2 regions of the Pseudomonas sp. NPDC079086 genome follow, and region 1 is predicted to be linked to the other one. Evidence: predicted binding sites of a transcription regulator. Region 1 holds the regulator's gene; the other holds the start of a gene.
The links. The regulator FliA, encoded in region 1, starts transcription of late flagellar genes. The targets are predictions, from matches to a motif close to CTAAAGTTTNNNNNNNNNNNGCCGNTAA.

Region 1 (5,895 bases):
TTCGATTGCCTGGGGGCAGCTGCAGAACCGCCGTCCGCAGCAAGCCAATCTGTGGCGCCGTCTGCAGCGTATGGGATTGTCGGCCGAATTATCGAAAGCGCTGCTCGAACGTGTCAGTAACGTAACCGAGCCCCGCCAAGCCTGGCGCATGCTGCTGGCGCACCTGGCTCATGCGATCAAGACGCCGAAGCAGGAGCCGATGGAAGAGGGTGGTGTGATCGCCCTGGTGGGCCCAGCTGGCATGGGTAAGACCACCACTCTAGCCAAGCTGGCCGCGCGTTACGTACTCAAGTACGGCGCGCAGCATATTGCCCTGGTCAGCCTGGACAGCTACCGCATTGGTGCTCAGGAGCAACTCAAGACTCTGGGGCGTATTCTCAATGTCCCGGTGACCCTGGTCGATCCGGGTCAGTCGCTGACCCAGGCCCTGGCTCCGCTGGCGCGCAAGCGAGTGGTGCTGATCGATACTGCCGGCCTGCCCGCCAACGACCCAGCCCTGCGTATGCAGCTGGAAACCCTGGCCAGCCGTGGCGTCAACGCAAAAAATTATCTAGTAATGGCCGCCACCAGCCAGGGCCAAGTGCTGAAAGCCGCCTACCATAGTTATAAGCGCTGCGGCTTGTCTGGTTGCATCCTGACCAAAGCAGATGAAGCCACCAGCCTGGGTGAGGTTTTAGGACTGGCTATTAGCCAGCGTCTACCGGTAGCCTATCTCACTGATGGGCCACGCATTCCCGATGACTTGCAGATTCCCCGCAGTCATCAGTTGGTGAGCCGAGCCGTAGGGCTGCAGGCGACCCAAGATCCAAGCGAGGATACGATGGCGGAGATGTTTGCCGGCCTTTACCAGCAACCTGCACGACGCGTCAGTTAAGTGGCAGGTTGTTGGAATTGAAACGTGCTTAGCCGACCAAGTGGCTCCAGTCGAAGTTAGACAAGGTGTTAGAAAACATGGGTATGCATCCCGTACAGGTGATTGCGGTGACCGGCGGCAAAGGTGGCGTCGGTAAGACCAACGTCTCGGTGAACCTGGCGTTGGCCCTGGCTGATCTCGGCCGCCGGGTAATGCTGATGGACGCCGACTTGGGCTTGGCCAACGTCGATGTGCTGCTTGGCCTAAGCGCTAAACGCACCCTGGAAGACGTCATCAGCGGCGAGTGTGAACTGCGTGATGTGTTGCTGCAGGGGCCTGGCGGCATTCGTATCGTGCCAGCAGCGTCTGGCATTCAGAGCATGGTGCAGCTATCGCCCATGCAGCATGCCGGGCTGATCCAGGCCTTCAGTGATATCAGCGACAACCTCGATGTGCTGATTATCGACACCGCCGCCGGTATTGGTGATGGTGTCGTCAGCTTCGTGCGCGCGGCCCAGGAAGTGTTGGTGGTGGTGTGCGATGAGCCCACGTCGATTACCGACGCCTACGCGCTGATCAAGCTGCTCAACCGCGACCACGGCATGAATCGTTTTCGCGTATTGGCCAATATGGCCCACAGCCCGCAGGAAGGTCGCAACCTCTTTGCTAAGCTGACTAAAGTGACTGATCGCTTTCTCGATGTTGCCCTGCAGTATGTAGGTGCAGTGCCTTACGACGAGTCAGTACGCAAGGCCGTGCAGAAGCAGCGCGCGGTCTACGAAGCCTTCCCGCGCTCGAAGTGCGCGCTGGCGTTCAAGGCGATAGCCCAGAAAGTCGACGCCTGGCCGTTACCGGCTAACCCGCGCGGTCATTTGGAGTTTTTCGTTGAGCGTCTGGTGCAGCAACCGATCGCGGACACGGCCATATGACAGCAGCCTCTGGACTTCGTATGTATAGCAAGGCGCAGGCGCAGGACTCCCAGCACCAGTTGATCGAGCGCTACGCGCCCCTAGTCAAACGCATTGCCTATCACCTGTTGGCCCGTCTGCCGGCCAATGTGCAGGTCGACGACTTGATCCAGGCCGGTATGATCGGTCTGCTCGAAGCGTCAAAAAAATACGACTCCAGCAAAGGCGCCAGTTTCGAGACATTCGCCGGTATTCGCATTCGTGGTTCGATGCTCGATGAGGTGCGCAAAGGTGACTGGGCGCCACGCTCGGTGCATCGCAATAGCCGCATGGTCAGTGATGCGATTAGAAAAATTGAGGCTAGAACTGGCAGAGACGCTAAAGATCAAGAGGTTGCGGCCGAACTCCAATTGAGTCTCGAGGATTACTACGGCATTCTTGGCGACACTTTAGGCAGCCGCCTGTTCAGTTTCGACGACCTGTTGCAGGACGGCGAGCACGGCGGGCTGGGTGAAGACGCTGGCAGCAACCACCTCGAACCTTCTCGTGATCTGGAAGATGAACGCTTTCAGGCGGCCTTGGCAGATGCTATTGCCAACCTGCCGGAGCGCGAGCGTCTAGTGTTAGCGCTATATTACGATGAAGAATTGAATCTTAAAGAGATCGGCGAGGTGTTGGGGGTTAGCGAATCACGTGTAAGCCAACTACACAGTCAGTGTGCCGCTCGTTTACGCGCTCGTCTGGGCGAGTGGCGCGCACATTGAGTTGCATTTGCTAACGCTGGGCCGGTTTCACGATTAAAAGCGCATACAGGTTGCTGGGTGCGTTTGGGACTGTACGGAGGTCGACTTGGACAAGAACATGAAAATCCTCATCGTTGATGACTTTTCAACGATGCGACGGATCATCAAGAACCTCCTGCGTGACTTGGGGTTCACCAACACAGCGGAAGCCGATGATGGCGTCACCGCGCTGCCCATGCTCCAGAGCGGCAGTTTCGATTTTCTGGTGACTGACTGGAACATGCCCGGTATGACGGGTATCGACCTGCTGCGTGCGGTTCGCGCAGATGAACGCCTGAAAACGCTACCGGTGTTGATGGTTACTGCAGAAGCCAAGCGCGATCAGATCATCGAAGCAGCCCAGGCTGGGGTTAACGGTTATGTAGTTAAACCGTTCACCGCCCAAGTGCTGAAAGAGAAGATCGAGAAAATCTTCGAGCGGGTCAACGGCTGATGTCTGCCATGAGGGTGCTATGGAACATAAAGATTCCGTTCAGGGTGACCTTGAGTCGACCCTGAAACACAACGCTCGCCAACTGGTAGATAGCCTGGAACAAGGCAACTTTGGTGAAGCGGTACAGCTGATACATGAGCTCAACAAGGCGCGTGACCGTGGTCTGTATCACGAAGTCGGCAAGCTGACGCGTGAGCTGCACAACGCCATCGTCAATTTCCAGCTCGACCCCCATATGCCGCATGCCACGGAGGTTTCGCAAATAACCGATGCCACTGAACGGCTGAATTACGTGGTGACGATGACCGAAAAAGCGGCCAATCGCACCATGGATCTGGTTGAGCAGAGTGCCCCATTGGTTAATGACCTCAGTAGTGAGGCACATAGCCTGAGCGCTGATTGGGGGCGCTTTATGCGCCGCGAGATGAGCGCCGATGGCTTCCGTGAGTTGGCCAAGCGTGTTGAGCTGTTTCTAGCTAGTAGCGAGCGTGATGGCGCCAAGATATCCGGGCACCTCAACGACATTCTGCTGGCTCAGGACTACCAGGACCTTACAGGGCAGGTGATCAAGCGTGTAACGCAGCTGGTTACCGAAGTGGAAAGCAACCTGCTGAAACTGGTGCTGATGGCCAGTCAGGTGGACCAATTTGCCGGCATTGAGCACAACCACGAGTTGCTCCGCGCCGAACAAGAAAAACAAAAAGAGCCTTCGCGTGGTGAAGGTCCGCAGATTCATGCCGATAAGCGTGAAGACGTCGCATCCAATCAGGATGATGTCGACGACCTGCTTTCCAGCCTGGGATTTTAGGAGCACGTCTTATGAGCTTCGGCGCCGATGAAGAAATCCTCCAGGACTTCCTGGTAGAGGCCGGCGAGATTCTTGAACTACTGTCCGAGCAGCTCGTAGAGCTGGAAAGTCGCCCGGATGACATGAATCTGCTCAACGCTATCTTTCGCGGGTTTCATACCGTCAAAGGTGGTGCCGGTTTTCTCCAGCTCAATGAGCTGGTGGAATGCTGCCATATCGCAGAAAACGTCTTCGACATCCTGCGTAAGGGTGAGCGGCGCGTCGACTCCGCGTTGATGGATGTGGTGCTGGAAGCACTGGATGCCGTCAACAGCATGTTTACCGAGGTGCGTGAGCGTACCGATCTAACCCCCGCCACCCCTGAGCTGCTGGCCGCCTTAGCCCGTTTGGCTGAGCCGGCTGGCGCAGAAGACACTGTGTCGGCTGAAGCGCACGTTGAGCCTGAACCTGAACCTGAAGTTGCTGAGACCGCAGGCGATATCACGGACAGTGAGTTCGAGCATTTGCTGGGCGCCTTGGATGAATCTCCGGCGCAAGTTCCGAGCGCTGCTAGCAGTGATGAAATTACTGATGATGAATTCGAGTCATTGCTCGATCAGCTGCATGGCAAAGGCCAGTTTGTGGCCCCTGATGTTGCACCTGCACCTGCTCCGGCCAAGCCAGTAGCGGCGTCTGGCGATGAAATCACCGATGATGAATTCGAGTCGCTGCTCGATCAGTTGCATGGTAAGGGTCAGTTTGTTCCGCCACCTGTATCGGCACCCGCCGCGCCAGCGGCCAAGTCTGAGCCTGCAGCACCCCCGAGCGGTGATATCACCGACGACGAGTTCGAAGCACTGCTTGATCAGCTGCATGGCAAAGGCAAGTTTGTTGAGCCTGAGGCGATCAAGCCTGCAGCAGTTCCGGCAGCTCCAGTAGCTAAGCCTGCGGAGCCTGCAAAGGTCGCTGCCAAGCCAGCTGCAAAACCTGCAGCTAAAACGGAGCCGGCCAAGGCGCCTGCTGCTCCGGCAGCCGCGCCTGCAGCCGAGAAAGCTGCGCCGCCTAGCGAGGCGGAAACCACTGTGCGGGTTGATACCGCGCGGCTGGATGAAATCATGAACATGGTCGGTGAGCTAGTGCTGGTGCGTAACCGCCTGGTGCGTCTGGGCGCCAGCAGTGGCGATGAGGCCATGTCCAAGGCGGTGTCTAATCTGGATGTGGTAACGGCTGATCTGCAGACCGCAGTAATGAAAACCCGCATGCAGCCAATCAAAAAGGTCTTCGGACGCTTCCCACGCTTGGTCCGCGATCTAGCGCGCAACTTGAAAAAAGAGATCAATCTGGAACTGGTCGGCGAAGAAACCGACCTCGACAAGAACCTGGTCGAGGCGCTGGCCGATCCGTTGGTCCACTTGGTGCGCAACGCGGTCGACCACGGTATTGAAACCCCGGAAGAGCGTGAAGCTTCAGGCAAGCCACGTGGCGGCAAGGTGATCCTGTCCGCCGAGCAGGAGGGCGACCATATCCTGCTGTCGATCTCCGATGACGGCAAAGGTATGGATGCCGATCAGCTGCGGGCCAAGGCTGTAGAAAAAGGTCTGCTGGATAAAGATGCCGCCGACCGTCTCAACGAATTCGAGTGCTACAACCTGATCTTCGCACCGGGGTTCTCGACCAAAACCGAGATTTCCGATGTTTCCGGTCGCGGTGTGGGCATGGACGTGGTGAAAACCAAGATTTCCCAGCTTAATGGCACGGTCAACGTGTTTTCGGTTAAGGGCCAGGGCTCGAAAATCGTCATCAAGGTGCCGCTGACTCTGGCCATTATGCCGACGCTGATGGTGATGCTGGCCAATCAGGCGTTTGCTTTCCCGCTGGTCAACGTCAACGAAATCTTCCACCTCGACCTGTCGCGAACCAATGTGGTCGACGGTCAGGAAGTGGTCATTGTGCGTGACAAGGCCCTGCCGCTGTTCTACCTCAAGCGCTGGCTGATCGGCAGTGCCGCCCACGTCGAGCAAGGCGAGGGGCATGTGGTGATTCTCACCGTTGGCAGTCAACGTATCGGCTTTGTGGTCGATCAGCTGGTCGGCCAGGAAGAAGTGGTGATC
Region 2 (5,895 bases), on a different contig from region 1:
GGTTGCTGCTGCGGATGCTGGTCGGCCTGGGCATGATGTGCCAGTACATGGTGATCGAGAGCTGGCTTAATGAGCAGGCGGAAACCAGCCAGCGCGGTCAGGTGTTTGCCGGCTATATGGGAGCCTCTTACCTCGGGCTGATCCTTGGCCAGCTGGTGCTGGTGGTGCATCCGACGCTCGGGCTTGAGCTACTGATGCTGGTGGCGCTGTGCTTTGCCTTGTGCCTGGTACCGGTGGCCTTGACCCGCAAACTGCACCCGGCGCCCTTGCATCCGGCACCGCTGGAAATGCGCTTTTTTATCGATCGCGTGCCGTTGTCGCTGACCACCATTGTGGTGTCGGGCTTGCTGATTGGTTCGTTCTACGGCTTGGCGCCGCTGTATGGCACGCGCATGGGCTTATCCACAGAGCAGATTGGTCTGTTTATGGGCTGCTGCATCATCGCCGGGCTGGTAGTGCAGTGGCCGTTGGGCTGGCTGTCTGATCGGCATGACCGCGTGCAGCTTATTCGCGGCTGTGCCGCGTTGCTGGCGTTGGCTGCGTTGCCCCTGGCGATTCTGCAGCAGGCCAGTTTGCCACTGTTGTTTGCCGGCGGCTTTGCGGTATGTGCCTTGCAGTTCAGCCTTTACCCGCTGGCAGTGGCGTTGGCCAATGACCATGTCGAGGCCGAACGTCGGGTATCACTGACGGCCATGTTGCTGGTGACCTTCGGTGTCGGCGCCAGTATTGGGCCATTGTTGGCAGGTGTGCTGATGCGTTTTCTCGGCGCGAACATGCTGTATGTCTTCGTCTGCGGCTGCGCCCTGATTCTGGTACTGCGTATCCGGCCGGAGCGCGTTACCCATCTGCATCAGGTCGACGATGCACCGCTGCACCACATCCCCATGCCGGACAGCACCACCAGCTCGCCGCTGACGGCAGCTCTCGACCCGCGTGTTGATGAGCAGGTGGTGCATGAGCAGATGCACGACAACAGCGCAGTGCAAGAGCCGGGTACCGAACCAGCAGGAGAGCCGCCCAATCAAACAGAGACGCGCGGATGACGCCGCTGCTTAGCGTGGTGATTCCGGTGCGCAATGAGGCTCAGGCGTTGCCGTGTTTGCTGAATGATCTTGCAGATCTGCGCGCCTCCTCTGCCGAGTTGATCCTAGTCGATGGCGGCAGCAGCGATGGCACCTGTGAGCTGGCTCTGGGGCGGGTTGACCAATTGCTGAGAACTGCCTCTGGCCGTGCGCTGCAGATGAATGCCGGTGCGGCGGCGGCGCGTGGCGAGTACCTGTGGTTTGTGCATGCCGATACACGAGTCAGTGCCGAGTCGCTCAGAAGTCTGCAGGAGGCGCTGAGCGAGCGGCCGCTGTGGGGGCGTTTTGATGTGCGTCTCTCCGGTCCTGGCCTGGCATTGCGCCTGATTGGCGTGATGATCAGCCTGCGCTCGCGCCTGAGTGGCATTGCTTCGGGTGATCAGGGGATTTTTGTTGCTCGCCGGCATTTCGAAGTCTTGGGTGGTTACGCGCCGATTCCGCTGATGGAGGATCTGCAGTTGTGCCGCCGTTTGAGGGCGCTGGCCCGCCCGCGTTGTCTGCGCCCGCCGTTGTCGACGTCCAGTCGGCGCTGGGAGCAGCGCGGGATCTGGCGTACCGTGGTGCTGATGTGGTGCCTGCGGCTGGCCTACTACTGTGGCGCCAGCCCGGAAAAACTAGCTCGTCAGTACCGTCGAGGGTCGCTGCTATGAACCTATCGATTTCATTGCACCTGCTTGCTCGCGCACCTGTGGCGGGGCGGGTGAAAACGCGCCTGATCCCGGCTCTTGGGGCTCAGGGCGCCTGTGATTTGCAGCAGTTGCTGCTGGAGCGCGCCTTGCAATTGCCGGCTCGCGGCTTTGCTGAGCGCTTTCTGTGGCTGGATGATTTGCCCGGTGCTGATTTGCAGCAGCTGGCGCAAAGCCTTGGCTGGACGCTGGTCGAGCAACCGGCTGGCGATCTGGGGGAGCGCATGCGCCGTATTGCCGCCCTAGGCCTGGCGGAAAGTGATGCCGTGATCCTGATCGGCAATGACTGCCCGGCGCTCGATGGCGGTTATCTGCAGGCAGCTTGTGATGCACTGCAGGAACAGTCCGTGGTAATCGGGCCGGCAGAAGATGGCGGTTATGTGCTGCTAGGGTTGCGCTGCATAGACGCGGCTTTGTTCAGCGATATGCCGTGGGGTACTGAGCGGGTCTTCGATATGACGCTGCAGCGCCTGCAGCAGCTGGACTGGCGTCCGGCGCTGCTGCCTGCGTTGTGGGATGTGGATCGGCCTGAAGATCTGTCGCGCCTGGCGGCGTTGAATATCTTGATCTAGAACAGACCGTCACTTTCAAAGCGACGCGCTTCACGCTGCAGCTGGTAAACGAAGCGTTCGACCAGGCGCTGCTCCTGGCCATTAATGCGGTGGAAGCGTGCGCCGACAAAGGTGGTGTCGAGCTTCTCTTCGTACTGCACATGACGCATCTCAATGGCGGTGGTCATGGCGCCGAAAGGAAACCGCGCGGTAAAGCGCTCGTACACCTGGCCGGCTTGCAGGCTGCTACTGATATTGCCAGGAAAGCGCAATTTGCAGCCGGTGGCAGAGATATCAAGCAAATGCCCAGGTATGGCCGTACGCAATTTATCGCCAGCCAACTCGATCTTGATCAGTTCGCTTTGCTTGAGTGGGGCGCGGAAGGCGCTGCGTCGTTGGTGGTAGATCACCTCAAGTGGCATCGGACTGAAGTAGCAGCGCGCGCCCTCATGCTCGGTGATACGCACGCTCTGTTCGCATTTCCAGGCCACGCGCACGCCGTCATGGAAGGCTTCAACACTGAACGCCTCGCCATTAGCCAAGTAGCGCTCGCCATCATTCGGCACTAACTCATCGAGAATCAACAGGTCTTTGTCGCGATCAACGTTGATCACGTAGCTCTGGAAGCGTTGGTTGCGTTCGTGGAAGGTGATGATCAGTGGGTCATGGTTCTGTTGCAGTTGGCGCAGGTTGGCAACTATTTCCACCGGTGCCTTGAGCACCTTGGGTGGCTGCGGGCCATCTTCCTGGCTAAAAGGACTGGACACGGTCCATAACTCTCCGAGCAAATGCTATGGCACTAGCATACTGGCTATATGACAGTATGTCCCCTGTGCCTTTTATAGGTTTCAGGCCTGGCTGAGCGGGCGCTGCTGGGCGATTCTAGCGGCACTGCCGCGGCTGTCATAGAGGCTTGGCGTCTCGTTGCCGCGCAGAATGCCGAGCATGCTGTGGGCCGAAGCCTGGCTGGAGCGAATCAGCCTGCCATTGCGCAGGTTGGCCGCTTGGCAGCGTTCAAGCAGGGCGTTGAGCTGATCCCCGCGCTCAAGCAGCAGTTCGCCGAGACTGGACTGTGCGGCAAGCGCTTGCAGGCCAGTGCGGTCGGTGCTGAGGTTGAGGTTTGCGAGTAGTTGGCTGCGTTCCTTGCTGTGCTGGTCGAGTAGCGTTAGCAGCGGCAGTTTTTCCGTCAGAATGCTCTGCAGGCGAGGGAGGTCGCGGTCACTGAGGGCTTGGAATTCGGTGTCGATCAATTCAAGCAACAGCTCGGCGGTGCCGATATCGTTGGTGAACAGTTCAAGCAGGCTGGTGTCGTGCATTGCGGGCTCTTCGGGGTAACAGACGCTGCAGTGAGTGGCATGCAGTGTCTATTGGGCGGCCAATTACCCCAGCGTAGCCCGGTGACTAGCGCTGGGATTCGAAATTAAGCAGTTTGCTGGCGACGCGCTGGCTATCGACTTGGTAGCTGCCGTCTTCGATCGCCTGCTTGAGCTGGGCGACACGTTCTTTATTGACGGTTGGCTGATCGCGCAGCTTTTCGCTGACTTTTTGCAACTGTTGGGCCTCGCGGCTCAGCTGTACCGACTCGCCGCTCTTGCCGGCTTGCTTCGCTTGCTCGACGGGGCTGGGTACGTTGCCGGGTTGTTTACCGCTGATGGCTTCGTTCTGGCCACCTGCCTGCGCACTGCCGGTCCGCCCCGAATTGGCTGGCGATGCGGCATTGTTGAGCCGGTTGATGTCAATGACCATGATGCAAAACCTCGAACAGTGTTTGGACGCTTGCCTAGCTTGTCGGCATTGCCCTGAAAAACTTTAGGGCAAAAAAGTGTGCGTCAGGTAACAGTCTAAACACAGTGTGGATAATCGTCAGCTCACCGAGTGCACAAAGTTAAAACAAGAATCATGCCTACATCGCTACTTCAACTTGTCCAGGCCCGATTACACGGGCTCTGATCACCCGATTGGAGCGCTGGTTACGCACGCTGATCTGCTTGCCGACTATGCCATCTGACAAGGCTTCGCCCGGCATGCGTACACTGATACCACCACTGTGGGCGCTGATCACGACCTGATCACCTTTGCGTATGGCTTCGGCCATTTGCACATGAATTGGCGCAAGCACTTGGTCGGGCAACAGTGGTCGCGTCAATTTTTTGCCGATTGCTTGCTTGAGGGCCGTGAGATAGCCCTGGTTGAGCAGGCCGACATCCCGTTCGGCTAGAACTACATCCATATCCGTCAGCAGATTGTCGCGTTTTAGCGGGCGACTGGCGATCACTACTTCGCGGTACAGGCGCACTTGCCCAGGCACAAACACTGTCCAGGGGGCGGCGCCTTCACAGCGTACACGCAGGGTTACGCGGCCAATAGGTTCGGCAGGGCTTTCCAGGGTCGTGGTTAATGGCTGCGGGCACAGCGGCAGGCGCAGGCGTGGGTCGAGCCGGTTGATTTGAATCTCATGGCGGCCAGCGATGTTGCTACGCTGTAAATAATCGCTCACCGCTTGCTCAAGAAAAACTTCGCCAGCGCCGATAAGTTGTTCAGGCCGCGTGGAGTTGGCTGTTGCCAAGACGCTATAGCCGAGTGCCAGCAAAGCGGGTACAACTGCCAGCCAGTAGCGGCATTTTGCCAGTGAGTGTCGGTTAGTTGTCGTTTCAGTGTTCATGTGGGTTGGGTAGCAAGGCGCGTGCCGCCTGCTACGCTGACAGCAATCTGTTACTCAAATAAGGAGTTTGGGTATGGCCGGTGTGATGGATTCGGTTAACCAGCGAACTCAGTTGGTTGGACAGAATCGTTTGGAGTTGTTGCTGTTTCGTCTGAACAGCAACCAGCTGTATGGGATCAACGTATTCAAGGTGAAAGAGGTGCTGCAATGCCCCAAGCTCACCATCATGCCGAAATCCAGTCCGGTTGTTCGCGGTGTCGCCAATATTCGTGGTGGCACTATTCCGATTCTTGATTTGTCCATGGCTACTGGCAGTGCGCCGCTGGCCAATATCGACAACAGCTTCGTCATCATCACTGAATACAACACCAAGGTTCAGGGCTTTCTGGTGCAGTCGGTCGAGCGCATCGTCAACATGAATTGGGAGTCGATTCATCCGCCACCCAAGGGCACTGGGCGTGACCATTACCTGACGGCGGTTACCCACCTTGACGACAAAATGGTCGAGATCATTGATGTCGAAAAGATTCTTGCCGAGGTGGCACCGACATCGGAAGTTATTTCTGAAGGCGTTCTGAATGCCGAAACCCAGGCGCGTGCGGTAAGCAAGCGTGTGCTGACTTGCGATGACTCATCGGTTGCGCGTAAGCAGGTAACCCGTTGCCTAGAGACTGTTGGTGTGGAGGTAGTGGCGCTGAACGACGGGCGTCAGGCGCTGGACTATTTGAAGGCGATGGTTGAAGAGGGCAAAAATCCTGCAGATGAGTTTTTGATGCTGATTTCCGACATCGAGATGCCGGAAATGGATGGTTATACGCTGACCGCAGAGATCCGCGCCGATCCGCGCATGCAAAAGCTGCACATCATCCTGCATACTTCGTTATCTGGCGTATTTAACCAGGCCATGGTGAAAA

Region 2: the regulator FliA is predicted to act here: its motif matches at 4,105-4,132, upstream of flgM (flagellar biosynthesis anti-sigma factor FlgM).

Annotation. Positions count from the first base shown of each region.
Region 1 covers NZ_JBITTY010000002.1:966,641-972,535, reverse strand. The annotation lists gene flhF (flagellar biosynthesis protein FlhF) at 1-874, shown strand, start outside; gene fleN (flagellar synthesis regulator FleN) at 952-1,782, shown strand; gene fliA (RNA polymerase sigma factor FliA) at 1,779-2,525, shown strand; gene ACIGEK_RS14250 (chemotaxis response regulator CheY) at 2,623-2,997, shown strand; gene ACIGEK_RS14245 (protein phosphatase CheZ) at 3,017-3,805, shown strand; gene ACIGEK_RS14240 (chemotaxis protein CheA) at 3,817-5,895, shown strand, end outside.
Region 2 covers NZ_JBITTY010000003.1:584,120-590,014, reverse strand. The annotation lists gene ACIGEK_RS17565 (MFS transporter) at 1-1,043, shown strand, start outside; gene ACIGEK_RS17560 (TIGR04283 family arsenosugar biosynthesis glycosyltransferase) at 1,040-1,732, shown strand; gene ACIGEK_RS17555 (TIGR04282 family arsenosugar biosynthesis glycosyltransferase) at 1,729-2,340, shown strand; gene ACIGEK_RS17550 (flagellar brake protein) at 2,337-3,086, opposite strand; gene ACIGEK_RS17545 (flagella synthesis protein FlgN) at 3,168-3,635, opposite strand; gene flgM (flagellar biosynthesis anti-sigma factor FlgM) at 3,721-4,065, opposite strand; gene flgA (flagellar basal body P-ring formation chaperone FlgA) at 4,223-4,981, opposite strand; gene ACIGEK_RS17530 (chemotaxis protein CheV) at 5,055-5,895, shown strand, end outside.